DNA from 4 places in the Pseudocitrobacter sp. CD920760 genome. Region 3 is predicted to be linked to each of the others. Evidence: predicted binding sites of a transcription regulator. Region 3 holds the regulator's gene; each other region holds the start of a gene.
The links. Region 3 encodes sigma-54, which starts transcription at its own class of promoters, with help from an activator protein. Its sites were predicted from a motif close to GTTGGCACANNTTTCGCTNT; they were not measured.
Positions count from the first base shown of each region.

Region 1: the regulator sigma-54 is predicted to act here: its motif matches at 5,301-5,320, upstream of glnK (P-II family nitrogen regulator).
Region 2: the regulator sigma-54 is predicted to act here: its motif matches at 4,904-4,923, upstream of hydN (electron transport protein HydN).
Region 4: the regulator sigma-54 is predicted to act here: its motif matches at 4,504-4,523, upstream of glnA (glutamate--ammonia ligase).

Region 1 is NZ_CM173490.1:1,287,519-1,294,868, reverse strand. Features, by position in the region: gene yczR (MocR-like transcription factor YczR) at 1-563, shown strand, start outside; gene AC1MKH_RS05780 (hypothetical protein) at 588-803, opposite strand; gene AC1MKH_RS05775 (hypothetical protein) at 800-1,045, opposite strand; RNA gene ffs (signal recognition particle sRNA small type) at 1,279-1,375, opposite strand; gene AC1MKH_RS05765 (MGMT family protein) at 1,542-1,853, shown strand; gene AC1MKH_RS05760 (YbaY family lipoprotein) at 1,887-2,456, opposite strand; gene tesB (acyl-CoA thioesterase II) at 2,674-3,534, shown strand; gene amtB (ammonium transporter AmtB) at 3,593-4,879, opposite strand; gene glnK (P-II family nitrogen regulator) at 4,911-5,249, opposite strand; gene AC1MKH_RS05740 (SmdB family multidrug efflux ABC transporter permease/ATP-binding protein) at 5,971-7,350, opposite strand, start outside.
Region 2 is NZ_CM173490.1:4,117,261-4,124,610, forward strand. Features, by position in the region: gene hypF (carbamoyltransferase HypF) at 1-2,132, opposite strand, end outside; gene fdhF (formate dehydrogenase subunit alpha) at 2,136-4,286, opposite strand; gene hydN (electron transport protein HydN) at 4,323-4,868, opposite strand; gene AC1MKH_RS19310 (LacI family DNA-binding transcriptional regulator) at 5,013-6,026, opposite strand; gene ascF (PTS cellobiose/arbutin/salicin transporter subunit IIBC) at 6,250-7,350, shown strand, end outside.
Region 3 is NZ_CM173490.1:4,631,397-4,638,746, forward strand. Features, by position in the region: gene kdsD (arabinose-5-phosphate isomerase KdsD) at 1-217, shown strand, start outside; gene kdsC (3-deoxy-manno-octulosonate-8-phosphatase KdsC) at 232-798, shown strand; gene lptC (LPS export ABC transporter periplasmic protein LptC) at 795-1,370, shown strand; gene lptA (lipopolysaccharide ABC transporter substrate-binding protein LptA) at 1,339-1,893, shown strand; gene lptB (LPS export ABC transporter ATP-binding protein) at 1,900-2,625, shown strand; gene rpoN (RNA polymerase factor sigma-54) at 2,673-4,106, shown strand; gene hpf (ribosome hibernation promoting factor) at 4,129-4,416, shown strand; gene ptsN (PTS IIA-like nitrogen regulatory protein PtsN) at 4,473-4,961, shown strand; gene rapZ (RNase adapter RapZ) at 4,995-5,849, shown strand; gene npr (PTS phosphocarrier protein NPr) at 5,846-6,118, shown strand; gene yrbL (PhoP regulatory network protein YrbL) at 6,348-6,980, shown strand; gene mtgA (monofunctional biosynthetic peptidoglycan transglycosylase) at 6,977-7,350, opposite strand, start outside.
Region 4 is NZ_CM173490.1:5,179,989-5,187,338, forward strand. Features, by position in the region: gene AC1MKH_RS24485 (MFS transporter) at 1-384, opposite strand, end outside; gene AC1MKH_RS24490 (sugar phosphate isomerase/epimerase family protein) at 489-1,469, opposite strand; gene AC1MKH_RS24495 (GntR family transcriptional regulator) at 1,477-2,187, opposite strand; gene typA (ribosome-dependent GTPase TypA) at 2,409-4,232, opposite strand; gene glnA (glutamate--ammonia ligase) at 4,613-6,022, shown strand; gene glnL (nitrogen regulation protein NR(II)) at 6,216-7,265, shown strand; gene glnG (nitrogen regulation protein NR(I)) at 7,275-7,350, shown strand, end outside.

The sequences.
Region 1 (7,350 bases), 1.9 Mb from region 3:
CGCCTCCCCCGCCGCTGGCGGCATTCAATGCCGATGCACCGGTGATTACCATCGGCTCTGCCGGGAAAAGTTTCTGGGGTGGGTTACGTTTAGGGTGGGTTCGGGCCTCAACACGCACGCTCGCGTCGCTGATTCAGGCGCGCGATACGCTCGATCTCGGCTCACCGCTGCTGGAACAGTTAGCGGCGCTGTGGTTACTGGAAAATAGCGATCATTTATTGCCTGCCAGAAGAGCAATGCTGGCGCAACGTCGCGACATGTGTGCCGCACTGATGCAGGATTATTTTCCGGCGTGGCGCTTTACCCAGCCTGAAGGCGGCCTCTCTTTCTGGGTTGAGCTGCCCGAGATGCTGGCCACGCAGTTTGCTGCCCGGGCGGAAAGCGTGGGAATACATCTGGGCACAGGCACGCGCTTCGGGCTGGCGGGCGCGTTTGAACGCAACCTGCGCCTGCCTTTTACGCTGCCGGATGAAACATTGCGTAATGCCTTTGAATTATTACAGCCACTCTGGCAAACACTTGCCGGGCAGCAGAATACCAATCGCTTACGCAAAATTATATAACCAGCTTTTACGATCCTGTCGATATTAATGCTGTGGCGGGATCGGGAAGCCCTTAAGGGAAATAATAAAATTATCGCCCTCTTTTTTTATTTTTGCCCCGGTATCGCACCAGTCCGAGGCAATACGAAAGAATTCATCACTGCCGACATTCCAGTTCAGACGGACATGTTTAGCATACCCCGAGCGTAGCAGCTCGCAGGCTTCGGTGTAGTTACAGGCGACAGAAGGTTGTTGTTTCATTTTTTCTTCTTCAGAAGTTTACGTAATGCTTTGATTTCTTTCGGCGTAAAAGCGGAAGTGTCCTCTTCCGTATGTTGACTGTCCACGTCATGTCCGGTTACACCAGCCTCTTCGGTGGCAAACGCCTGTGCGATGAGTCGCTGCGTTGCCACACTTAAATTAAGGTCGTTATCCTGCGCATAGTGGCGAAGCTTTTCTTTTAACGTCTCGTCGATTTTTACATTCAAAACGGCGCTGGTCATTTTTAACATTTCCCCTGTAAAAGTTATTATCACTAATACAGGAAATTAAATAACCGATCCACAAATATATTTATGAGTGCAAATGTGAAAATATACCCCAATAATAAAGTAATGAGGTTTTATGACAGAAGAATGACAAGCATATGACGATATTATGAAAACAAAGGAAATAACCCTTAAAATAAAAAGGGAAATAAGAGACGTTGAGATTGGGGAGCAGAAATGGGTGGGGGCCCTGCCAGCTACATCCCGGCACACGCGTCATCTGCCCTGGCTGCTTCCTTCCGGACCTGACCTGGTGAACAGAGTAGCGTTGCGGGAGAACCAACAGAGCCCCCATTGAGAGCGTTAGTTACCTAACGCGCTGGCGCATTATCCCTGCTGCGCCATGCAATTGCAAGCCATCTGCGGTTACCTGCTGGATTCTTGCGCAATCGCCCCTTCACAGCACGCAGGTTGCTGATTATGCTGGACGCTGGTTTATCAGGAACAGACTATGGACGCATTCGATTCCTTTCCCCAGCGAGTCTGGCAAATTGTCGCCTCGATTCCCGAGGGCTTTGTCACCACCTACGGTGATGTGGCACGTCTGGCGGGTTCGCCGCGCGCAGCACGGCAGGTTGGCGGCGTATTAAAGCGTCTGCCGGAAGGTTCTACTCTCCCCTGGCATCGGGTGGTGAATCGTCATGGCACGATTTCCCTTACCGGCCCTGATTTACAGCGTCAGCGTCAGGCGCTGCTCGCCGAGGGCGTGCAGGTATCAGGCGGCGGGAAGATTGATTTGCAGAAGTATCGCTGGATCTACTAAAAAAATGCCCTCACGAGGAGGGCATTGAAAGACTTATGGGATTTGCGTCGGCGCCGGGTCCGAAGAAGACGGATTAACCTGGGTCGGCGACGTTGATGGCACGGTCGTTGCCGCTCCACCGCTCTGCTGCATCGGCACGGCCGTCTGCTGTACCGGAACCAGCGTCAGGTCAGCTTTGGTGCCGCCCTGGTTGATAATCGGCTGCACGGTATCAGTAATAAAGATCAGCTTATCATTCAGCGTAATGGCTGCGCTCAACAGAATACGGGCATTAGGCTGAATGTCCGCCGGGTTGAACGGCAGCACAAAGCTAAACGGTGCCTGTTTCCCTTCGGTGCGCGTCACTTTCTGGGCGATAACTTTGGACGGCGCATCCGCGAGCGACGCATCAGAAACGGTAACGGTCAGCACCGCATCCGGTGGCAGAGCTACTTTCTGACGGATCCATACAGTACCCGTGACACTCGGCTGCTGAATCGCCGCTTGCGTCGCACCCGCAGCACTCGGATTCGGCGCCGGGGTCTGGATGTCAGCACTCTTATCTGCACAGGCAGACAGGGCGACGGCGATGGCTATTCCACTTAACATTGGCACGATTTTCATTGCGTTCTCCTTTTCGCTCATGCATCCGCAGGATTTTTTCCTGCCAGAGCGACCATTCATAAACAGTCATAACGGGTTAAGTGTGGCACAGATCTCCTTTTTTTTCCTGCAAACTGCCCTTTATTCAGACTTTTGCACCCATCGGACCAGCTGCAAAACTGCGTTATACTGTGCTAATCCCTCGCCGCGGCGATGATAAAAATTATTGAGGAAATTTATGAGTCAGGCGCTATCTAACTTACTGGCATTGTTGAATCTGGAAAAAATCGAAGAAGGATTATTCCGCGGGCAGAGCGAAGATTTGGGGCTGCGTCAGGTATTTGGCGGCCAGGTTGTGGGTCAGGCTCTTTATGCCGCAAAAGAAACGGTTCCCGTTGAGCGCCTGATTCACTCATTCCACAGTTACTTCCTGCGCCCTGGCGACAGCCTGAAGCCGATTGTCTATGACGTCGAAGTGCTGCGCGACGGTAACAGCTTCAGCGCTCGCCGCGTGTCGGCGATTCAGAACGGTAAACCCATTTTCTATATGACCGCGTCATTCCAGGCGCCAGAACCGGGCTACGAGCATCAGAAAACCATGCCCGATGCCCCCGCGCCGGAGAGCCTGCCGTCAGAAACCGATATCGCCCGTTCACTGGAACATCTGTTGCCGCAGGTGCTAAAAGATAAATTCCTCTGCGAGCGCCCGCTGGAGATTCGCCCGGTTGAGTTCCACAACCCGCTGAAGGGCCACGTCGCGGAGCCAAAACGTCAGGTCTGGCTGCGTGCTAACGGGACGGTGCCGGATGATTTACGCGTACATCAGAATCTGCTGGGCTATGCGTCCGATCTCAACTTCCTGCCGGTCGCGCTTCAGCCACACGGCATTGGTTTCCTGGAAAAAGGGATGCAGGTCGCGACAATTGACCATTCCATGTGGTTCCACCGTCCGTTTAATCTGAATGAGTGGCTGCTGTACAGCGTGGAAAGTACGTCCGCCTCCAGCGCACGTGGCTTTGTGCGCGGCGAGTTCTATTCTCAGGATGGCGTACTTGTGGCATCGACGGTACAGGAAGGCGTGATGCGTAATCGCGGATAAGATTACGTTTGAAAGCAAAAAAGCCTCCGCAAGCGGAGGCTTTTTTTGTTAGCACTGATTAGGCGTTGTACGCATTTTCGCCGTGGCTGTTGACGTCCAGCCCTTCGCGCTCCTGCTCTTCCGGAACGCGCAGGCCCACAGTGAGGTCTGCCACTTTGTAGCCAACGAATGCCACAATGCCCGACCAGACAATGGTGATGGCGATGCTTTCCAGCTGTACCAGCACCTGATGGCCCATGGTGACGCCTTCCGCATAACCCACGCCGCCGAAGGAGGTAGAGGCAAAGATACCGGTCAGGATACAACCCACGATGCCACACACGCCGTGAACGCCGAAGACATCGCAAGGATCATCCACACGCAACCAGCGTTTCAGGATGGTGACGCCCCACAGCCCGGCCAGACCCGCAACGATACCGAGGATCAACGCGCCGCCGACACCGATAAATCCACACGCAGGTGTAATGCCCACCAGGCCTGCAATCGCCCCGGAACACGCGCCCAGCAGCGACGGTTTACCGCGCAGCGCCCACTCACCGAATACCCAGCCCAGAATCGCAGCCGCGGTTGCCACTACGGTGTTCACGAAAGCCAGACCGGCAATTTCATTCGCCGCACTCGCTGAACCGGCGTTGAAGCCAAACCAGCCGAAGTAAAGGATGGCAGTCCCGATAAACACCATCGGCAGGTTGTGCGGTTTGAACGCTTCTTTGCCAAAGCCGACACGTTTGCCAATCAGATACGCCCCGACGAGACCCGCAACCGCCGCGTTAATGTGTACAACCGTACCACCCGCGAAGTCCAGCGCGCCGTGCGAGCCCAACAGACCGCCGCCCCACACCATGTGCGCAATCGGAATATAGGAGAGCGTCAGCCAGATAACCACGAAAATCAGCACCGCTGAGAAGCGAATACGTTCCGCCAGCGCGCCGACAATCAGCCCTACGGTGATGCAGGCGAACGAGCCCTGGAAAGCAACGTGAATATACTGATAAAACGTGCCCATCGGCGCGGTTATCGCAATACCTTTCAGCATCACCCAGTCAAAGTTACCGAAGAAGCTGCCGCCGGTACCGAAGGCCAGCGTGTAGCCGTAAACCACCCACAACACGCAGACCAGCGCGAACGTCACTGCCACCTGTGTCAGCATAGAGAGAACGTTTTTCCCACGAATCAGGCCACCGTAAAACAGGGCAATTCCCGGAATGGTCATAAACAGCACCAGCGCGGTACAAATCATCATAAAGGCGTTATCGGCTTTATCGATCGTCGCCGGAGCCGCCATCGCCAGGCCCGGCAACAGCGCCAGAGCCGCCAAACCGGTTTTCAATTTTGCTATTTTCATTTTCTCGATCCCTATCACTGTGCGCCAGGAATTACAGTGCCGCTTCGTCGGCTTCGCCGGTACGAATACGAATCACACGTTGCAGCTCGGCGACGAAAATCTTACCGTCGCCAATTTTTCCGGTGTACGCCGCCTTGCTCACCACATCCACGACTTCATCAAGCTGGTCGTCGGCAATCGCGACGTCAATCTTCACTTTCGGCAGGAAGTTCACGCTGTACTCCGCGCCGCGATACAGCTCGGCATGCCCCTTCTGACGACCGAAGCCCTTCACTTCCGTCACGGTCAGTCCCTGAATACCAATTGAAGACAGCGCTTCGCGGACGTCTTCGAGTTTGAATGGTTTGATTACCACGGTAACCAGCTTCATAGATCCCCTCCAGTCAGAATTCGGTAATGGCTGCTGCTACACGAGATAGATAAAGCAAGGGGCGTGCCAGAAATGAAAATTGAGAAAAATGGGCGGGTAACGGCATGAGGCGAAAGGTCATGCACGCGTTTTAGTAAGAAATGAAACAAAAACGCACCATGCGAGTGCAGGGTGCGTTTTAAAATTGCACGCGCTGGTGCGTCTGTTAGTAAATTGCTTAAAAAAAGTGCATCAGTCCGTTAATGATGGTCAGCTAAGCGCAAAGTTCCGTTCACTTTATGTTTTGCGCAATATGTAACATCTGAGTCAGTGAACGGGCAAAGGGGGGCAACCGCGCCCCCCTTCGCAATTCCAGCGGGGACTCATCGGTTTCAGATACACCGGTTTTTGCTGTTAACGTAAAGGCCGCACCGCTGTTGGTGGCGTCAAAATCGCCGAAGCGTTCCCTGGAGACCGGGGCAGCCCACATGGATGTGGGCTGAGGGCGCGGCTTTACAGGGATGTTACCTCGCGCCCGACCCGAAAGCCGTAAGGGATAAGCTGAGGGAACCGCGAAGCGGCGATTTTTCCGCCGGAGCCTGGGGGTGCAGGGGGCGGCGGCGATTGGCCGCCCCCTGCGTGCTCCCTGCGCCTGCACGATTTATATGGCATGGAGCCAGACAGGAGCGCAACGGGGAGATGCTCTGAAAAGTGAATCGGCCCTTAACTGACCAGCATCACATCAAGCAGTCAGCGTTTCATCCTGTGCACTGGCGGCAAGCTCTTCCCCGGCCAGTTGAAGCTGATACATCTGCCAGTATCGGCCTTTGGCTTCCAGCAGTTGCTGATGCGAGCCCTGCTCCACCGCCTGCCCGCGATGCAGCACCATGATGGTGTCAGCATCGACGATGGTGGAAAGGCGGTGCGCGATCACCACGAGTGTGGTGTGTTCACGCACGGCAGCCAGCGCCTGTTGAATGGCCTGCTCGGTACCGGAATCGATATTGGCGGTGGCTTCATCCAGAATCAGCACCTGCGGGGTATCAACCAGCACGCGCGCCAGCGCCAGCAACTGTTTTTGCCCGACAGAGAGATTGTTCCCCTGCTCGCCCAGCGGCGTATAGATACCATCGCTCAGCCCACGCGCCAGTTCCGCCAGTTGCACCGTTTCCAGCGCCTGCCATACCTGCGCTTCGCTGATATCACGGCCAAGCGTGACGTTCGCGAAGAAAGAGTCCGCCAGGACAACCGGGTCCTGCTGCACCATGGCGACGCCCTGGCGCAGCACCTGATGACTCAAACTGCCAAGCGGACGACCGCCCAGGCGAATTTCACCTGAATTCGGCGGGTAATAGCCCATCAGCAGACTGGCAAGCGTGCTTTTCCCGCTGCCCGTATGCCCCACCAGCGCCACAAAACTGCGCGAGGGAATCGACAGCGAGATATCCTGCAACACCATCCGGTCATCGCGGTAAGCAAAGGAGACGTTATCAATTTCAATGTCGCCGCTTTCCAGCGGACGGGCATCATCGCCGTAGGTCTGGCGCGGCCTGTCCATCAGCTCAAATACGCGCTCCCCGGCGACCACCGCCTGTTGCAGCATTGACTGCTGGGTGGTGAGTTCAATCAGCGGTTCATTGAGACGGCCCAGGTAGCTGATAAACGCATACAGCACACCCACCTCAATCGTGCCCACCGACGTAAAGCCAAACAGCATCAGCAGACCGCACAGTATCAACGTAGAGAAGAGGCTGAGCAGCGGACGCAGCAGGAAGCCATCCAGACGCAGCGTTTGCATACGCGCAAGATAGTGCTGACGGCTATGCTCACCGATGCGTTCGCCAAAGCGTGCCTGCTGACGGAACTGCTGGATCACGCTCATGCCGTTGATCACTTCGTTAAAACCGTCATTGATATCCGCCAGATACGTCCGCACCCGGCGCACGATAGGCGTGCTGTAGCGTTGGTAAATCACCATCACCGTCAGTACTGCCGGGAAGATGCAAACCGCCACCAGCGCCATGCGCCAGTCGAGGCTGAACATCGCCACCAGCATCGCGCCAATCAGCGCGGCGCTGCGCAGCACCGTCGCCACGACGGTGACGTAGAGATCGCGGATCAC
Region 2 (7,350 bases), 510 kb from region 3:
GTAAAATCAGCCAGATGGTGCTGCAAGCGCGCACGCAGCAGCGCGTTATGCAGCACACCGCCACCAAATACCAGCGTCGGGATACCCCGCGCCTGTGCTTCGCGACGCATCATACCGCCCAGCCCCTGCGCCAGCGCATCGTGAAACGCCCACGCTTTCTCCGCCGGACTGGCCTGCCAGGCTAACCAACTCGACCAGAATTCAACAAGGTCAAACGACTCACTTTGCAGCGGATGTTCAACGCCATCACACGTCGCCGCCAGCGCTTCCAGGCGACAGGCCGCCTCACCTTCATAACTCAACGTCAGCGGCGCACAACCCAGCGCACAAGCCACCGCATCAAACAATCGCCCGCACGATGACGCACGTGGCGCATTAATACCGCGCTCAATCGCCCGCGCCAGCAGCGGCCAGTTTTGCTCGCGCACGGTGGCGGTTGCCGGATAACTTTCCCACTCCGGCACAAACGCCAGACAGTGCGCCAGCAGGTTACGCCACGGCTGACGTGCCGCAAGGTCGCCCCCCGGCAACGCTACCGCAGGCAGGCCGCCAAGATGTTCACACTCGCGGTAGTTCACCCGCAGACATTCACCGCCCCACAACGCGCCCTCTTCCCCCATGCCAATGCCGTCCAGCGCCAGCGCGATTACATCACCACCGTCCAGCGGCCAGTTGTGTTCCGCCAGGCACGCGGCAATATGCGCGTGGTGATGGAGCACCGTTTGATGGGGTAAATCGCGGGCGGCGGCCCACTGCGAGGAGTGGTAGCCAGGATGCGCATCCGCCACCACCGCCTGCGGGGTAAAATCGTAGATAGCCTGCATCAAACGCAACGACTGCTGCCATTGCGCCTCGACACCTTCATCAGTGAGATCGCCAAAATGCTGGCTCAACACCGCCTGCTCGCCGCGTACCAGGCAGAAGGTATTTTTGAGATCTGCCCCCAGGCAAAGCATCGGCGGAATATCGTGAAAACCCGGCGGCAGTGGAATGGCGTCCGGTACATAGCCGCGCGATCGACGCAGCATTTCGCCATTTTGCCGCACCACCGAGTCATCCATCCGCTGCACAATATCGCGATTATGCAGCAAAAATCCGTCGGCAATATCCGCGAGATCCGCCAGTGCCAGCGCATTGGTCAGCGCGGGCGGTTTACCGCTAAGATTCCCGGATGTCATCACCAACGGGCGATTCAACGCCTGCATCAGCAAATGCTGAATTGGGTTAGCCGGGAGCATGACGCCCACTTCCGCCAGCCCCGGCGCAATGTCATCACACAAGCCGCTGACGCAGGATTTATCCACCAGCACAATCGGTGCTGCGGGCGTGCGCATTAATCGGCTGGCGTCATCGGGGAGATTCGTCGTAGTGGGGATCATCACAGCCAGTGGTTTCGCCGGGCGATGTTTGCGGGCGCGCAGTGTCGCCACCGCGCGGGCATTACCCGCATCACAGGCCAGATGAAAACCACCCAGCCCCTTGATCGCCACAATACCGCCCGACGTGAGAAGCGCAATCGCCGCCTGTAGCGCCGCCTCGTGATGCAGCGGTTCGCCCCCGGCATACCACGACAGCCACGGGCCGCACTCGGCGCAGGCCACCGGCTGGGCGTGAAAGCGACGATCGTAAGGATTGCGGTACTCCGCCTCGCAGGCAGAGCACAGCGGAAACGCCGCCATCACCGTCAGCGGACGGTCGTACGGCATGGCGTTGATAATGGTGAAACGTGGGCCACAGTGGGTACAGTTGATAAAGGGATAACGATAACGGCGCTCCTGCGGGTCATTCATCTCCGCAAGACACGCCGGGCAGGTTGCCGCATCCGGGACAATCTGCGTGCTCATCGCCCCCGCGCCGCTTTCGCGGATCACGAAATCGTCAGGCACGTTCTGCCACACATAAGGCTGCACCTGCGTCTCATCAATGCGCGCCAGCGGCGGGCAGTGTTGATGAAGCGCGGCAAGGAAATCCGCTTCTTCACCCAGCAAACGAACGAGCACCCCCGCACCGTCGTTGCAGACATCGCCCACGCGCGCCTGCTGCTGAGCCAGTTGCCAGACAAAGGGGCGGAAGCCCACCCCCTGTACTTTACCGCGAATGCGGATTTCGACGCCGTTATGCGTTATCGTCATTCATTACCCTGCTACCGCCTCGCGCAGGCGGGATTTCATCGACTGGTAGCTTTCCAGCGCGTAGTTTTCCGCCCAGTTTTGATCCTCAATCGCACTGATATTCACCGCACAGTACTTGGTTTCCGGCGTTTTAGAGATGGGATCGAGGTTGTCCTGGGTCAGTTCGTTACAGGCGCCAATCCACCACTGGTAGGTCATATAGACACTGCCGTGATTGATACGCTCGTTGACGTTGGCGCGCGTGATCACTTTACCGCGACGCGACGCCACCCACACCAGTTGTTTGTCTTTGACGCCCAGCTTCTGCGCATCCTGCGGGTTAATCTGCACAAAGCCAGGTTCATCGGCCAGCGATTGCAGCGCCGCACAGTTACCGGTCATCGAACGGCAGGAGTAGTGCCCCACTTCACGCACGGTGCACAGTACCAGCGGATATTGATCATCCGGGCATTCGGCTGGCGCACGCCACGGTGCAGCAAACAGATGCCCTTTGCCATCCGGGGTATCGAACTGATTGCCTGCGTAAAGATACGGCGTGCCTGGGTGATCAAGCGTCGGACACGGCCACTGAACGTGCCCCATGTCGCCCATTTTATCGTAAGTCACGCCAAAGAAGAGCGGGCAAAGCTCACGCATTTCGTCCCAGATTTGCTGGTTATTGTCGTAATGCATCGGGTAGCCCATTTTCTGGGCAATCAGGCTGATAATTTCCCAGTCGCGTTTGACGTTGTATTTTGGTTCGATGGCTTTTTCGAAACGCTGGAAGCCACGGTCGGCACAGGTGAAGACGCCACCGTGTTCGCCCCAGGAAGTGGCGGGCAGCAGCACATCGGCCTGCTCGGCGGTTTTGGTCATAAAGATGTCCTGCACCACCACGAAATCAAGCGCTTCGAACCCTTTGCGCACCAGGCCTAAGTCGGCTTCGGTTTGCAGCGGATCTTCACCCATGATGTAGTAGGCTTTCACCTTCCCTTCCAGCGCCAGATGCGGCACTTCAGTAATGCGCACGCCCACTTTGTCGTCCATCAGGCTGGCGTCAATACCCCATGCTTTGGCGAATTTCGCCCGCACGTCGGCATCGACCACGTCCTGATAACCGGGGAACTGGTTGGGGATCACCCCCATGTCGCACGCGCCCTGCACATTGTTCTGACCACGCACCGGGCCGACGCCGACATGTTCACGTCCCAGATTACCGGTGAGCAGCGCAAGCGTTGCCAACCCTTTGACCACATCCACGGCCTGACCAAACTGAGTGACGCCCATGCCCCACATAATGGTGGCGCTTGGTGCCGCCGCGTAGGTACGCATCGCCTGACGAATTTGTTGCGCCGTCACGCCGGTCAGCGCTTCCACCGCTTCCGGCGCATAATCTTTCACGATTTCACGCAGCTCGTCGATGCCGGTGGTGTAGCGCGCAACATATTCTTTGTCGTAGAGATTTTCTTCCAGCAGCACATGGGAAAACGCATTCACCAGCGCCATGTTGCAGCCGTTTTTGATTTGCAGATGTTGATCGGCGATACGCGCGGTTTCAATGCGACGCGGGTCGCAGACGATAATTTTCGCGCCTTTCTCTTTGGCTTTGATTACGCGACGCGCCACGATAGGGTGCGAATCGGCGCAGTTGTAGCCAAAGACCAGCAGACAGCTTGAGTTTTCAATGTCTTCGATGGAGTTACTCATCGCGCCGTTGCCGAGCGCTTCCTGCAAGCCTGCGACAGAAGGACCGTGGCAGACGCGCGCGCAGCAATCGACGTTATTGGTATTCAGTACGCCGCGCGCAAATTTTTGCATCACATAGTTGGTTTCATTCCCGGTACCGCGCGATGACCCGGTGGTCATAATGGCGCGCGGACCGAATTTCGCTTTGATCTCGCCTAAGCGTTTTGCCGTATAGCTGATGGCTTCATCCCAGCTCACTGGCGTCAGCTTGCCGCCTTTTTCATAGCGGATCATCGGCTGCGTCAGGCGCGGCGTCAGCAGTTTGGTGTCGTTCAGGAAATCCCAGCCGTAATAGCCTTTCAGGCACAGTTCATGCTGGTTAGTTTTCCCGTCGGCAGCTTCCGCGCGGATGATTTTATTGTTATCGACAACCAGCTTCAGTTTGCAGCCAGCACCACAATACGGACAAACACTTGTAATTTTTTTCATCAGTAACAGACCTGTTAAAAGTGAAACGGAGGATCATTAAAACGACAGGGAAATAGATGTATCGAGCGCAGCGCGGCGACGTTTTTCGGCGCTGATTTGCTCAAGCTTGTCGCGGTCAACGCAGAAAATAGCGTGCGTCGGGCAGGCTTCCATACAGGCCGGGCCTTGCTCGCGGTGGAAGCAAAGGTCGCATTTGTTGGCTTCGGCTTTTTCGGCACGCACGTTGAGACCCGCGCCGCTGTTGCGGACAACCGGGCGCACGACCACTTCCATCGCGCCATACGGGCAGGCCACGACGCAGGTTTTGCAGCCGATGCAGCGTTCCTGCATCACATGCACAAAACCTTTTTCGCGGCGAATCGCGCCGTTCGGGCAGACGTTCGCGCACGGCGCGTCTTCGCACTGTCGGCACGCGGTCGCGGTAGAGACGTTCACGCCTTTAATGACGTGAATTCGCGGCAGGAAAGATTCCGGCGTCAGCGCGGCGCAATCCTGTTCGGCCTGGTGGCTGACCACGCATGCCACTTCGCATGTCCGGCAGCCTATACATTTACTCGCATCTGCAATGATGAAACGGTTCATCAAATTCTCCAGCAATGACAATGAATGAGCCGGAGAATGCATTATTCGCGCCAACTTTTATTACGCTGTTTATTAAGGATTTTTTATTTGAAGCGCTGTGTCTAACCCTGTCATCGTCACGAGTGACGATGACAGGTGACGAGATTAACCCTGCGGGCCTGTGCCGAGGGAATCGCGTGCGATAAGCTCGCCGAGGAAGGAAGGTTGTGGTTTGAATTCGCCGCCGTCGAGCATGAAAATCAGGCGATGGATAATCTCCTGAATCATCTCTGTCACCGGGATTTTAACGCTGGAGAGCGATGGCAGCATGTACGGCGCAAGGGCGATATCATCAAAACCGACGACGGAGACCTGCTCCGGCACGCGCAGGCCGCGCGACTGAAGCTGTTTCATCGCCCCGATGGCCATGTCATCGTTGCTGGCGACCAGCGCGCTAAAGTTAACGCCGCGCTCAAGCAGTATATCAACACCCGCCAGACCGGTCGCTGGCGTCCATTTCCCTTCGACAATCAGCGCATCACGCAATGGAATATGGTGTTCAGCTAAAGCGGCTTTGTAGCCCGACAAGCGTTCAATGCCGGTTGGCGAATCAAGCGAACCGGTGATAAATGCGATATCGCGATGCCCCTGTGCAATCAGCTTCTCCACCGCATTCTGGCTGGTACGCGCCTGGTCGCAGTACACACAGTGGCTGAGGTTACGGCGCAGGCGACGGTTGAGCACCAGCACCGGCTGTTCATGCTGCTGAATCAGCTCGTCGATTTCGTCAACGCTGAGAAAACGCGGGTAGATGATGATGCCGTCGCAGCGCATATCGAGCAGATACTGAATCGCCGCCCGCTCCTCTTCCGCGCTGTGTTTACCGTCGGCGAGGATCAACTGGCGGCCCTGGTTTTCCGTCATCCGCGCGGCGTGAAACAGCAGCTCGCTGAAATAGACGCCGTGATACAGGGTATTGGTGACAACCAGCCCCAGCGTTTGCGTGCGTTTGGTCGCCAGATTGCGCGCCAGCAGATTAGGCCGATAGCCGCACTCTTCAATCGCCTGCCAGACCCGGTCTTTGGTCTCCTGACCCACATAGCCGTTGCCGGTCAGTACGCGTGAGACCGTCGCTTTCGACACGCCAGCCAGCTTTGCCACCTCCAGCATCGTCGCCATTTCGCTTCCCTCGTCAAAAATGATGGGCGCAGTGTACTTCAGACACTGCCCTTTTTCAGCTTTTGCCATACACGGCGATCGCCATCACAAATTTAAAAAATGAATTTTTACTCTCTTGCCATAGATTATGAAACTCTTCATGATTTTGTGGAACCGGTTTCCTATGCAACGTTTCATCGCCCAGGCGGTGAGTCCCCTACAGATAAAAACAGGATAGAATCCGATGTCCAAAAACTACGCGGCGCTGGCGAAGTCCATCGTCGATTTACTCGGCGGCGTCAGCAACATCAGCGCAGTGACCCACTGCATGACGCGTCTGCGCTTCGTGTTGAAAGACGATTCACGGGTGGATAGCCCCGCGCTGAAAAGCCTGAGCGGCGTGCTCGGCGTGGTGCGCAGCGTTAACCAGTGCCAGGTGATCATCGGCAACACCGTTTCCCAGGCATATCGGGAAGTGGTGAGTCTGCTACCGGGGGAGTTGCAGCCTGCCGTACCGCAGGGGAAACCGAAGATAACGCTGAAGCGCATCGGCGCGGGGATCCTTGATGCGTTGATCGGCACCATGTCGCCGTTGATCCCGGCGATAATCGGCGGATCGATGGTCAAGCTGCTGGCGATGATCCTCGAAATGTCCGGCGTGCTCACCAAAGGCGCACCGACGTTGACTATCCTGACGGTGATTGGCGACGGGGCATTCTTCTTCCTGCCGCTGATGGTTGCCGCCTCTGCCGCCGTGAAATTCAAAACCAACATGTCGCTGGCCATCGCCATTGCGGGCGTGCTGGTGCACCCGAGCTTTATCGAACTGATGGCGAAAGCCGCGCAGGGCGAGTACGTGGAATTTGCCTTCGTGCCGGTCACGGCGGTGAAATATACCTATACGGTTATTCCGGCGCTGGTGATGACCTGGTGCCTGTCGTACATCGAACGCTGGGTGGATCGCATCACCCCGGCGGTAACGAAAAACTTCCTTAAGCCGATGCTGATTGTGCTGATTGCCGCCCCGCTGGCGATCCTGCTCATCGGCCCGATTGGAATCTGGATCGGCAGCGGCATTTCTGCGCTGGTTTACACTATTCACGGCTATCTCGGCTGGCTGTCGGTCGCCATTATGGGCGCGCTGTGGCCGCTGCTGGTAATGACCGGGATGCACCGCGTCTTTACGCCCACCATTATTCAAACCATCGCCGAAACGGGTAAAGAGGGCATGGTAATGCCGTCGGAAATTGGCGCGAACCTGTCACTGGGCGGCTCATCGCTGGCGGTGGCGTGGAAAACCAAAAACCCGGAACTGCGCCAGACGGCGCTGGCTGCGGCGGCCTCG
Region 3 (7,350 bases):
CCTGCGCCGCATCTTTGATAATGGCGCCGATTTACGTAGCCTGAGCATCGCCGATGTGATGACCCCAGGCGGCATTCGTATCCGTCCAGGTACGCTGGCCGTTGACGCGCTAAACCTGATGCAATCACGCCACGTCACCTGCGTGCTGGTTGCCGATGGCGATCACCTGCTGGGCGTCATCCATATGCATGATTTACTGCGCGCAGGCGTAGTGTAAAAGGATTAAAAACAATGAGTAATGCTGTCACTTCCGTGGCAACCTGTTACGGCCCGGTGAGCACCGAATTTATTGAGAAAGCGGCGAAAATTCGCCTGCTGATCCTCGACGTCGACGGCGTGTTGTCCGATGGCCTGATTTACATGGGGAATAACGGCGAAGAGCTGAAAGCGTTTAACGTGCGTGATGGCTACGGTATTCGCTGCGCCCTGACGTCCGGAATCGAAGTTGCCATTATTACCGGGCGAAAAGCTAAACTGTTAGAAGACCGCTGTGATACGTTAGGAATTACCCATCTTTATCAAGGGCAATCCGATAAACTTATCGCCTATCGCGAGCTGCTCGGCAAGCTCGGTTTGCAGGCCGATGAAGTCGCTTATGTGGGCGACGATCTCATCGACTGGCCGGTCATGGCGGAAGTAGGTTTAAGCGTTGCGGTCAATGACGCGCATCCGCTGTTGCTGCCGCGTGCAAATTACGTCACCCGTATTGCCGGTGGGCGCGGCGCGGTCCGTGAAGTGTGCGATCTCCTGTTGCTGGCGCAAGGGAAGTTAGAGGAAGCCAAAGGGCAATCGATATGAGTAAAACCAGACGTTGGGTTATTATCCTGCTTTCGCTTGCGGCGCTCGTCCTCATTGGCGTGAATCTGGCCAGCAATGATGATGACGGTCAGGCGGTGGTTAACACCAACGACCCAACTTATAAAAGCGAACATACCGATACGGTGGTCTACAGCCCTGAAGGCGCGTTGAATTATCGGTTAATCGCAGAACACGTCGAGTATTTTTCTGACGAAGCTGTCTCGTGGTTTACCCAGCCGCGACTGACCACGTTTGACACCGATAAAGTGCCAACCTGGTCAATCAAAGCCGATAAAGCGAAGCTGACAAACGATCGCATGCTGTACCTTTACGGTCACGTTGAAGTTAACGCACTGACCCCTGACGCGCAATTGCGCAAAATTACGACGGATAACGCCCAGATCAACCTGGTCACCCAGGATGTTACCTCTGATGATTTGGTGACGTTATACGGAACGACATTTAATTCCAGCGGCCTGAAAATGCGCGGCAATTTACGCAGCAAGAACGCCGAGCTGATTGAAAAGGTTAGAACCTCCTATGAAATTCAGAACAAACAAACTCAGCCTTAAGCTGGCGCTCGCCGGTTCTCTGCTCGCAGCCAGCCTGCCGGCACTGGCACTGACTGGTGATACTGACCAGCCGATTCATATTGAATCCGATCAGCAGTCGCTGGATATGCAGGGCAATATCGTGACCTTTACCGGCAACGTTATTGTGACCCAGGGCAGTATCAAAATTAACGCCGACAAGGTGGTGGTGACCCGTCCTGGCGGCGAAAAAGGCAAAGAAGTGATCGACGGCTACGGTAACCCGGCGACCTTCTACCAGATGCAGGACAACGGCAAGCCGGTGAAAGGCCACGCCGCCAAAATGCACTATGAACTGCAAAGTGATTTCGTGGTGCTGACCGGTAACGCGTATCTGGAACAGGTCGACAGCAACATCAAGGGCGACAAAATTACTTACCTGGTTAAAGAACAGAAAATGCAGGCGTTTAGCGAAAAAGGTAAACGCGTAACGACCGTTCTGGTTCCGTCCCAGTTGCAGGACAAAAACAAAGACCAGGCTCCGGCACAGAAGAAGAGTAACTAATTCGTTATGGCGACATTAACTGCAAAGAACCTGGCTAAAGCCTACAAAGGCCGCCGCGTGGTAGAGGATGTCAGTCTGACCGTCAACTCCGGTGAGATTGTGGGTCTGCTTGGGCCGAACGGCGCGGGTAAAACCACCACCTTCTACATGGTGGTCGGTATCGTGCCGCGCGATGCGGGCAATATCATTATTGATGACGAAGATATCAGCCTGCTGCCGCTGCACGCCCGTGCGCGTCGTGGGATTGGCTATCTGCCGCAGGAAGCGTCCATTTTCCGTCGTCTGAGCGTGTATGACAACCTGATGGCGGTGCTGCAAATTCGCGACGATCTCACCAGCGAACAGCGCGAAGACCGCTGTAATGAGCTGATGGAAGAGTTCCACATCGAACACCTGCGCGACAACATGGGTCAATCGCTCTCCGGGGGCGAACGCCGCCGCGTAGAGATCGCCCGCGCGCTGGCCGCAAATCCGAAATTTATCCTGCTGGATGAACCGTTTGCGGGCGTTGACCCGATCTCCGTTATCGATATCAAACACATCATTGAGCACCTGCGCGACAGCGGTCTCGGCGTGTTAATCACTGACCACAACGTCCGCGAAACGCTGGCGGTGTGTGAGCGTGCGTATATCGTCAGCCAGGGGCAGCTTATCGCCCACGGCACCCCGACAGAGATCTTACAAGACGAACATGTTAAACGTGTGTATCTTGGGGAAGACTTCAGACTCTGATAGGGTAGAAGCATGAGAGAGGTTAGCCGGAGATTATCGCACTGAACATGAAGCAAGGTTTGCAATTAAGGCTCAGCCAACAGCTCGCCATGACGCCACAGCTGCAACAGGCTATTCGCTTGTTACAGCTGTCGACGCTGGAACTGCAGCAGGAACTTCAGCAAGCGCTGGAGAGTAATCCCCTGCTTGAGCAAACCGATATTCATGAAGAAATCGATGCCAAAGAGACGCCGGATAACGAAACGTTAGACAGCGCCGACGCGCTCGAACAGAAAGATATGCCGGAAGAGCTGCCGCTCGATGCCAGCTGGGATGAAATCTACACCGCCGGAACGCCCTCAGGCACTGGCGCAGATTACCAGGACGACGAACTGCCGGTCTATCAGGGCGAAACCACCCAGTCCCTCCAGGATTACCTGATGTGGCAGGTGGAACTCACGCCGTTTACCGATACAGACCGGGCGATAGCCACCTCCATCGTCGACGCCGTTGACGATACCGGTTATCTGACCGTCCCGCTGGAAGATATCCGCGAGAGCATGGGCGATGACGAAATCGGTCTGGATGAAGTCGAAGCGGTGCTTAAGCGGATCCAGCGATTTGACCCGGTGGGCGTCGCCGCCCGCGATCTCCGCGATTGCCTGCTTATTCAGCTCTCTCAGTTTGCCAAAGAAACCCCCCGCCTCGCCGAAGCCCGTCTGATCATCAGCGACCATCTCGATCTGCTTGCCAACCACGATTTCCGATCGTTAATGCGCGTCACGCGTCTGAAAGAAGACGTGTTGAAAGAAGCGGTGGATCTGATTCAGTCACTGGATCCGCGTCCGGGTCAGTCGATCCAGACCGGCGAGCCGGAGTACGTTATCCCTGATGTGCTGGTACGCAAAGTCAGTGGCCGCTGGGTGGTGGAACTCAACGCCGACAGCATTCCACGTTTGCAAATTAATCAGCACTACGCGGGCATGTGTAACAACGTCCGTAACGACGCCGACAGCCAGTTTATTCGCAGTAATCTGCAGGATGCGAAGTGGCTGATTAAAAGCCTTGAGAGCCGCAACGACACGTTGCTGCGCGTCAGCCGCTGCATCGTTGAGCAGCAGCAGGCGTTTTTTGAGTCCGGCGAAGAGTATATGAAACCGATGGTGCTGGCGGATATCGCCCAGACCGTCGAGATGCACGAGTCCACGATTTCACGCGTGACTACGCAGAAGTATTTGCATAGCCCGCGCGGTATTTTTGAGCTTAAGTATTTCTTCTCAAGCCATGTGAATACTGAGGGTGGCGGTGAAGCCTCATCCACGGCGATTCGCGCGCTGGTGAAGAAATTGATTGCCGCGGAAAATCCCGCGAAACCACTGAGCGACAGTAAGCTGACCTCCATGCTCTCCGATCAGGGTATCATGGTGGCCCGTCGAACCGTTGCGAAGTACCGAGAGTCTTTATCCATTCCGCCGTCTAACCAGCGTAAACAACTGGTGTGACTCAACTGATAAGGAAGACACTATGCAGCTCAACATCACTGGACACAACGTCGAAATCACTGAAGCCCTGCGCGATTTCATCAACACGAAATTCGTGAAGCTGGAACAGTATTTTGAGAGGATCAATCAGGTCTATATTGTGTTAAAAGTGGAGAAATTGACGCACATCTCGGATGCGACCCTGCATGTTAACGGGGGCGAACTTCATGCCAGCGCGGAAGGGCAGGACATGTATGCTGCTATTGATCTGTTGATCGACAAACTGGCGCGGCAGCTTAATAAACATAAAGATAAACTGAAACAACACTAATTGTCCGGGCGGTCGCCCGATGCCGGTAAAGTGTCGGGCGATGCTTAGGTGAAATTATGATAAATAACGATTCGGCTCTACAACTGAGCAATGTGCTTAACCAGGAATGTACCCGCAGTGCTGTTCACTGCCAGAGTAAAAAACGTGCGCTGGAAATCATCAGTGAACTGGCGGCAAAGCAGTTAGGTCTGCCTCCTCAGGTGGTGTTTGAAGCGATTCTCACCCGCGAGAAAATGGGCAGTACCGGCATTGGCAATGGCATCGCCATTCCACACGGTAAGCTGGAAGAAGATACGCTGCGCGCCGTGGGCGTTTTTGTGCAGCTTGAAACGCCGATCGCGTTCGACGCCATCGACAATCAGCCTGTCGACCTGCTGTTTGCTCTGCTGGTGCCTGCGGACCAAACCAAAACGCACTTACATACGCTTTCACTGGTGGCGAAACGTCTGGCGGATAAAACTATCTGCCGCCGCCTGCGCTCAGCGCAGAGTGACGAAGAGCTTTATCAAATCATCACCGAAACGGAAAACAGTGATGAAGCGTAAGGGAAATGAGTTCGTACTGAGGAGAAACGGTACATGGTACTGATGATCGTCAGCGGCCGCTCAGGCTCGGGTAAATCCGTGGCCTTACGGGCGCTGGAAGATATGGGTTTCTACTGTGTGGACAACCTGCCGGTAGTCCTGCTGCCAGAGCTGGCGAAAACGCTGGCCGACCGGGAGATCTCCGCCGCCGTCAGTATCGACGTGCGTAATATGCCGGAGTCGCCGGAAATCTTCGAAAAAGCGATGGAAAATCTGCCGGACGCATTTTCTCCACAACTGCTGTTCCTTGATGCCGATCGCAATACGCTGATCCGTCGTTACAGCGACACGCGCCGTCTGCACCCGCTTTCCAGCAAAAACCTGTCACTGGAGAGCGCCATCGACAAAGAGAGCGACCTGCTGGAGCCGCTGCGCTCACGCGCGGACCTTATCGTCGATACCTCCGAGATGTCGGTACACGAGCTGGCAGAAATGCTGCGTACCCGCCTGCTGGGCAAACGCGAGCGCGAACTGACGATGGTGTTTGAATCCTTCGGCTTCAAGCACGGTATTCCTATCGATGCGGATTACGTCTTCGACGTACGCTTCCTGCCAAACCCGCACTGGGATCCAAAACTGCGCCCAATGACCGGCCTCGATAAACCGGTTGCCGCATTCCTCGACAGGCATACGGAAGTCCATAACTTTATCTACCAGACCCGCAGCTATCTTGAGCTATGGTTACCTATGCTGGAAACCAATAACCGTAGCTATCTGACCGTGGCGATTGGCTGTACCGGCGGTAAGCACCGTTCGGTGTATGTCGCCGAACAACTGGCTGACTACTTCCGCTCTCGCGGTAAGAACGTGCAGTCTCGTCACCGGACGCTGGAAAAACGTAAATCATGACCGTAAAGCAAACCGTTGAAATCACCAACCGGCTGGGCATGCACGCCCGGCCAGCGATGAAGCTGTTTGAACTGATGCAAGGTTTTGATGCGGAAGTACTGCTGCGCAACGACGAAGGCACAGAGGCGGAAGCCAATAGTGTGATTGCGCTGTTGATGCTGGACTCCGCCAAAGGACGCCAGATTGAAGTGGAAGCCTCCGGCCCGCAGGAAGTCGAAGCGCTGGCCGCGGTTATTGCGCTGTTTGAATCTGGGTTTGATGAAGATTAAGTAGTCTCCCTTCCCCATGCCGGATGGCGGCTTCGCCTTATCTGGCCTACGAAAAGCTCCTCTACCGTAAAAACGCCATTTGGCGTTTTTTTTTATTATCCCTGTACAATTTGTGCGCTTTTTAGTCCAGGATTAACCTTAAGAAAACCTTAACAAGGTTCGTTTATGTTTCATTTAAGTTTGGTGTCGATACTGGTCAATTGTCAGCAAATAATTCCAGGAGCGCGTCATGTTACATTTATCGGATCACACCCCCCTGGGCACCGGAAGACATCGTAAATGTTATGCGCATCCGGATGATGCCCAACGCTGCATCAAAATCGTCTACAACAACGACGATGGCGGCGATAAAGAGACTAAGCGAGAGTTGGGCTACTACGCGCATCTCAATCGCTATCTGAAGGACTGGAGCGGTATTCCTCGCTATTACGGCACCGTTGAGACCGACTGCGGAACAGGTTACGTGTATGACGTGATCAGCGACTTTGACGGTAAACCGTCTATCACCTTAAAACAGTTCGCTGCGGAGTGTCGCTACGAAGAAGATCTGGTTGTGCTGCGTCAGATCCTGCGCTCGTTGAAGAAGTACATCACCGAAAACCACATTGTGACCATGACGCTGAAACCAGCCAATATTCTGTGCCATCGCATCAGCGAATCGGAAGTGGTGCCGGTTATCTGCGACAACATCGGCGAATCAACCTTTATTCCACTGGCCACCTGGTCAAAATGGTTCTGTCGTCGTAAGCAGGAGCGTCTGTGGGAACGTTTTATTGCCCAGCCGGTACTGGCAGCTGCACTGAATAACAGCAAGCCGCGCGAAGAGCGCAGCACGCTGGAGCTCTCTTCTCGTAAAGCTTAATGCAGTTGGTGGCGGGTCATGAAGGATTCGCCGCCGAGCTGACGCATCTGGCGCATTATCCACGCCTGGCGGCTACGCACGTAGCCTGAAGGGGCATCCGCTTTAAAGCGAATCGGGTTCGGTAGTACAGCGGCTAACAGCGCCGCTTCCGACATGGTCAGCCTGCTGGCGGATTTATGGAAATAGCGTTGAGCAGCGGCTTCTACGCCAAAGGTGCCCTCGCCAAACTCAGCGATATTCAGGTAAACGGTCAGAATACGTTTCTTACTCCAGACGGTTTCAACGCCTACCGTCAACCCCGCTTCCAGCCCTTTACGCAACCAGCTACGGCCATCCCACAGCAGCAGGTTTTTCGCTGTCTGCTGCGACA
Region 4 (7,350 bases), 550 kb from region 3:
ACTGTTACCCAGCCGGCTTACCGATTTCAGCAGTACCGGCCAGTTCATCATGTCGCAGGTGACACCAAACAGCGCCCAGACAAAAAGGATGCCCCAGTATCCCGGCATGGTCGTCAAATAAACGCCCAGTAAACCCGTCGCGATGAGCGAAAAAGACATGGTGTATTTACGCGGCAGTTTGTCGGCAAAATAGATTGAGAGGAAAAAGCCGATGGTCGTAACAAATGAGTTCACCGACATCGCATTACCTATTTGACCATTAGTCAAATGGAAATACTCCTGCATCGGAATATAAAACGCATCTTTCAGTGAAGGTAATTTATAAATCGTACCGCCGCAGAGCGTTAACAGACTAAATAACGCCCATTTCTTTTTCGTGAGCATAACATCCCCTATGCGATTTTTTAAATCGCTGTCTTAAAAGGCAATAGGATACCGGCCATCCTTATAAGATGGTTTTTATTAACTGCTAATAAATTTAAAGCTTATTAGTGATTTAGAAGATGCGTCGCCTCTTGTTTTATTTGTTGCAACACGCTCCGAACATAATTTATCTGATTCACCGCATCCTGCTTTTCTTTACTCAACCGAGCGTCCAGCGCACTTTGTTCAGGTAATGGCGTTTCACTCATTTGACGATAGGGGATCCACGGATTATCACCTTCGTGCTCAAAACGAAATGCCGGAGCATAATAATCCACCTCTTCTTCGAGGCCGTAAGCCATCACCTGCGGTTCTTCATCACCCAGGCAGATAAGGTTGGTTAACAGATCTTTGAATGGCATGTCACCCTGCCCGGAAATACAGGCTTTATGCCCCAGCCCGCCGTCTTCATTGACGATCAGCGCATCTTTAATATGCACCTGGGTGATATGCGGGGACATGGTTTTTAACGCGTCCAAAGGATGTTCGTTGGCGTTAATCATGTTTGCAAAATCAAACAGTAAGGAGAGAGAATCCATCCCGCTGTCTTGAATAAGCGTCGCCAGCTCGTGGCTCTTCAGGTCTTCATGCTGTTCAAGAGTGAAGGTCAATCCGCTGTCCTGATACGTATCGCGAATGTACGCGATATCACGGGCAATCACCGACATCACTTGCTGCAAATGCCCTTCGTAGCGCGGATAGAAACGGACCGATGACGCGCCCGTTTTTAAGGCAATGCCGGCAGCCAGATCGATCGCTTTTTTATCGGAAGCGCTGGTTTCGATATGCACATCCAGATTGAGCTGGCGGGCTTTCTCACCAAAAGCAGTCAGTTCGCTATCACTCATATTTTCCAGCGAGAAGCGCTCGCCATCCAGTACGTGAATTTTTACACCACGTAGCTGATTCTCATAAGCAATATCCAGCAAGTCACCCGGTAATACACGTTCAAGACGCATATTTAAATGATACGCATAGGCATGCAGATAAAGAGGAAGATTATCGACACGTTGTAGAATTTTTGTTGCGTTATTTATTGTGAGCATAAAACACCTACAGATTAATGATGAGGTCAACCGCCTCAAACCGCCAATATTCAATGTCTACTTGTACAATATTGCCATTCCGGTCGGCCCGGTGCTTTTCAATTAAAATAGCGGGCATGCCGGCAGAGCCACCCAGATATTTACTGATATCACCCGGCATTCTGACGGGTTTAAACACTAATTTTTTTACGATGGTCTCTTTTTGATAGCATTTTTCCCAAACCGAGGAAAAAGAGTGGTTTTCAAGTTGATCGATAAAGCCTGGTGCCACTTCAGGATTGATATACGTTTCGTGATAGAAGACTTTATGGCCTTCCAGCGCGCCCCACCCTGTTACGCGATAAAGCGTCTCAGAGGGCGTCGCCGCCGTCAGAGGCAGCAGCATTTCCGGCAGATCCGTAATACGGGTTTTCTCCGTAAATCCCCATGAGGGCTCTCTACCCTGCTCAATGGCCGCGCGTTGAAAGCTTGCCGACAGCTCGGGGCTGTAATTGAAACGCGGTTGCGTGACGAACCAGCCTTTACGGTCTTTGCGGAAGATTTTTGATTCCGCCTCAAGGTTCAACAATGCCTGGCGCAGCGTCATACGTTTGATGCCCAGCAGCTCGCACAACTCTCTTTCAGAAGGGAGCTTTCCGCCCGGCGTGGTAATGCCATCTTTTAACCACCGATCTAACTTCTCTTTGGCATTCTCAACGGTGGACTGATTTTCCGTCATTGCTTGTTTTAATCCTATTGGTTTAAACCAGATGATGCATCTTACGCTCACGGCGAAAACGAACGCAAACAGCGCCGCAGAACTTTGCGGATAATTGTGACAAAGCTCTCTTAAGCAGTAACCCTGCATTTAAAAGGGGGATAAAAAGGCGCTTGCCGTGACGTGAAGGCAAAAAAAAACCTGCCATCGCTGGCAGGTTTTTCATACGTTAAAGAGGAGGATTACTCTTCTTTCGCACCGCGCATCGCGCGTTTACGGTCGTTCTCGGTCAGGTGACGTTTACGGATACGGACAGAAGTTGGGGTAACTTCTACCAGTTCGTCGTCATCGATGAACTCAAGAGCCTGTTCCAGCGTCATTTTAACCGGCGGAACCAGAACCGTTGCTTCGTCTGTACCAGACGCACGCATGTTGGTCAGTTTCTTACCGGTCAGGCAGTTTACAGTCAGGTCGTTAGAACGACTGTGAATACCGATGATCTGGCCTTCATAAACTTCAGCACCGTGACCCAGGAACAGCTTACCGCGGTCCTGCAGGCTGAACAGTGCGAACGCAACTGCTTTACCCTGGCCGTTAGAGATCAGTACACCGTTCTGGCGCTGACCCACATCACCCGGACGGATATCGTCGTAGTGGCTGAAGGTGGAGTACAGCAGACCGGTACCGGAAGTCATGGTCATGAATTCTGAACGGAAGCCGATCAGACCACGGCTTGGGATCACGTAGTCGAGACGTACGCGGCCTTTGCCATCTGGATTCATGTTTTTCAGGTCGCCTTTACGCTCACCCAGAGCCTGCATCACAGAACCCTGATGTTGTTCTTCAACGTCCAGCGTGACGTTTTCGAACGGCTCTTGTTTACGGCCATCGATTTCGCGGAAGATAACTTTCGGACGGGAAACCGCCATTTCGAAACCTTCACGACGCATGTTTTCGATAAGAACGGACAGGTGCAGTTCACCACGACCAGACACGCGGAATGCGTCAGCATCCGGCGTTTCTTCTACGCGCAGCGCCACGTTGTGTACCAGTTCTTTGTTCAGACGATCAAGGATCTGGCGAGACGTGACGTATTTACCTTCTTTACCGCAGAACGGAGAGGTGTTTACGCAGAAGAACATAGAAACGGTCGGTTCATCAACGGACAGGGCTGGCAGCGCTTCCACATTTTGCGTGTCGCAAATGGTGTCAGAGATGTTCAGCTCACCCAGACCGGTGATAGCGATGATGTCGCCAGCTTCAGCCACGTCGGTTTCGATACGTTCCAGACCCAGATGGCCCAGCACTTTACCGACTTTACCGTTACGGGTTTTGCCTTCGCTATCGATGATAGTCACTTGCTGGTTCGGTTTCACTTTACCGCGTTTGATACGGCCGATACCGATAACACCCACATAGCTGTTGTAGTCCAGCTGGGAGATCTGCATCTGCAGAGGACCGTCGAGATCGACGTCCGGCGCAGGAACATGGTCAACAATCGCCTGATACAGCGGGGTCATGTCTTCAGCCATGTCTTCGTGATCCAGACCCGCGATACCGTTCAGCGCAGATGCGTAAACGATCGGGAAGTCCAGCTGTTCGTCGGTCGCATCAAGGTTAACGAACAGGTCAAAGACCTGGTCAACAACCCAGTCAGGACGCGCGCCAGGGCGGTCAACTTTGTTGATAACAACAATAGGTTTCAGGCCATAGGCAAAGGCTTTCTTGGTCACGAAGCGCGTCTGCGGCATCGGGCCGTCAAATGCGTCAACGACCAGCAGCACGGAGTCTACCATGGACATTACACGTTCAACTTCACCACCGAAGTCGGCGTGCCCTGGGGTATCAACGATGTTGATACGGTAGTCATTCCATTTGATAGCGGTGTTTTTCGCGAGGATGGTAATCCCACGCTCTTTCTCCAAATCGTTGGAGTCCATCACACGCTCTTGAGTTTCGGCACGTGCATCAAACGTACCGGATTGCTGCAGCAGCTTATCAACCAGGGTAGTTTTACCATGGTCAACGTGCGCGATGATGGCGATGTTACGCAAATTTTCGATCACAACTTTGCCTCGGGCATTAGAAATAGCGCGTTATTGTACACGGATTAATCGCAGTACAAAACAGGATCACAAACATCCTCCGCAAACAAGTATTGCAGAGTTCCTTTGTGATCGCTTTCACGGAGCGAAAAAAGGGCACCTTAACGCAAATTGCACCAATATGGTGCTCTATGTTCACATATAAGCACTATACTGGTGCAATGACACCATCGTGGTGCAGCCCTTTTGCACTATGATGCGCATGATAGCGCCTTTTGGGGGTAATTTAAAAGTTGGCACAGATTTCGCTTTATAAATTTCAGGGCAACAACGCCACTTTTAAGAAGTGTTTGAAGACCTCGTTACCACGACGACAATGACAAATCCGGGAGATGTAAAGTATGTCCGCTGAACACGTTTTGACGATGCTGAATGAGCACGAAGTGAAGTTTGTCGATCTGCGCTTCACCGATACCAAAGGTAAAGAACAGCACGTCACTATCCCTTCCCATCAGGTTAATGCCGAATTCTTTGAAGAAGGCAAAATGTTTGACGGCTCCTCTATCGGCGGCTGGAAAGGCATTAACGAATCTGACATGGTTCTGATGCCGGACGCATCTACCGCACTCATTGACCCGTTCTACGAAGAACCAACACTGATCATCCGCTGCGATATCCTGGAACCAGGTACCCTGCAGGGCTATGACCGTGACCCGCGCTCCATCGCGAAACGCGCTGAAGAATACCTGCGCTCCACTGGCATTGCCGACACCGTACTGTTCGGGCCAGAACCAGAATTCTTCCTGTTTGACGACATCCGCTTCGGCGCATCCATTTCCGGTTCTCACGTGGCTATCGACGATATCGAAGGCGCGTGGAACTCTTCCACCAAATACGAAGGTGGTAACAAAGGTCACCGTCCGGGCGTGAAAGGCGGTTACTTCCCGGTTCCGCCGGTCGATTCTTCCCAGGACATCCGTTCTACCATGTGTATGATCATGGAAGAAATGGGCCTGGTTGTTGAAGCTCACCACCACGAAGTGGCAACGGCAGGTCAGAACGAAATCGCGACCCGCTTCAACACCATGACCAAAAAAGCGGACGAAATTCAGATCTACAAATATGTCGTTCACAACGTTGCGCACCGTTTCGGTAAAACCGCGACCTTCATGCCAAAACCGATGTTCGGCGATAACGGTTCCGGTATGCACTGCCACATGTCTCTCTCCAAGAACGGCGTAAACCTGTTCTCTGGCGACAAATACGCGGGTCTGTCTGAGCAGGCGCTGCACTACATCGGCGGTGTTATCAAACACGCGAAAGCGATCAACGCCCTGGCGAACCCGACCACCAACTCCTACAAACGTCTGGTCCCGGGTTACGAAGCACCAGTTATGCTGGCTTACTCTGCCCGTAACCGTTCTGCTTCCATCCGTATTCCGGTTGTTACCAGCCCGAAAGCGCGTCGTATCGAAGTGCGCTTCCCGGACCCGGCAGCTAACCCGTACCTGTGCTTCGCAGCACTGCTGATGGCTGGCCTTGACGGTATCAAGAACAAAATCCATCCGGGCGAAGCGATGGACAAAAACCTGTATGACCTGCCGCCGGAAGAAGCGAAAGAGATCCCACAGGTTGCTGGTTCTCTGGAAGAAGCACTGAAAGAACTGGATCTGGACCGCGAGTTCCTGAAAGCCGGTGGTGTGTTCACTGACGAATCCATCGATGCTTACATCGCGCTGCGCCGCGAAGAAGATGACCGTGTGCGCATGACTCCGCACCCGGTAGAGTTCGAGCTGTACTACAGCGTTTAATTTAAGTTAGTCATTCTCCGCCCACTTCTTGTCGCCGCCTGGCGGCAAGAACAAGCTGAGTAAGTTGTTGCCGTGGAACTTTTAGCCCATCTCTGGATGGGCTTTTTTCTCCACAAAAACGCGTAGTTAGCGCCTTTTTCCCGTCCATCCAGCTATAATGCACTAAAACAGTGCAATCTAAGGAGACTGCTAAATGGCAACCGGCGCGCTGCCCGATGCTGGGCAGATCCTCAATTCTTTAATTAATAGCATTCTGCTGGTCGATGACGACCTGGCGGTGCATTACGCCAATCCGGCGGCGCAGCAGCTGCTGGCGCAAAGCTCGCGAAAACTGTTCGGTACGCCGTTACCGGAACTGCTGAGCTATTTCTCGCTGAATATCGGTTTGATGCAGGAGAGCCTGCAAACGGGCCAGGGCTTCACGGATAACGAAGTGACGCTGGTGATCGACGGGCGCTCGCATATCCTCTCTCTGACGGCTCAGCGGCTGCCTGACGGCTTTATTTTGCTGGAGATGGCCCCGATGGATAACCAACGCCGTTTAAGCCAGGAGCAGCTACAGCACGCCCAGCAGATTGCAGCACGCGATTTAGTCCGTGGCTTAGCCCATGAGATTAAAAACCCGCTCGGCGGCTTACGCGGCGCAGCACAGCTGTTAAGCAGAGCACTGCCCGACCCGTCGCTCACCGAATACACCAAAATGATTATTGAGCAGGCCGATCGCCTGCGTAACCTGGTCGACCGTCTGCTGGGGCCGCAACAGCCAGGGATGCACGTGACCGAAAGTATCCACAAAGTGGCCGAACGCGTCTTTTCGCTGGTGTCGATGGAGCTGCCGGATAACGTGCGGCTGGTGCGTGATTACGATCCGAGTTTGCCGGAGTTACCGCACGATCCCGACCAGATTGAACAGGTTTTGCTGAATATTGTTCGCAATGCATTGCAGGCATTAGGGCCAGAAGGCGGCGAAATCATTCTGCGTACCCGCACCGCGTTCCAGCTGACGCTACACGGCGAGCGCTATCGCCTGGCGGCACGCATTGACGTTGAAGATAACGGGCCGGGCATTCCGTCCCATTTACAGGACACGCTGTTCTATCCGATGGTAAGTGGCCGCGAAGGCGGCACCGGGCTGGGTTTATCCATCGCCCGTAGCCTGATCGATCAGCATTCCGGAAAAATTGAATTTACCAGTTGGCCAGGCCATACCGAGTTCTCGGTTTACCTGCCAATTCGAAAATAAGGTGTGTTTATGCAACGAGGGATAGTCTGGGTCGTAGATGACGATAGCTCCATCCGTTGGGTGCTTGAACGCGCACTCACCGGGG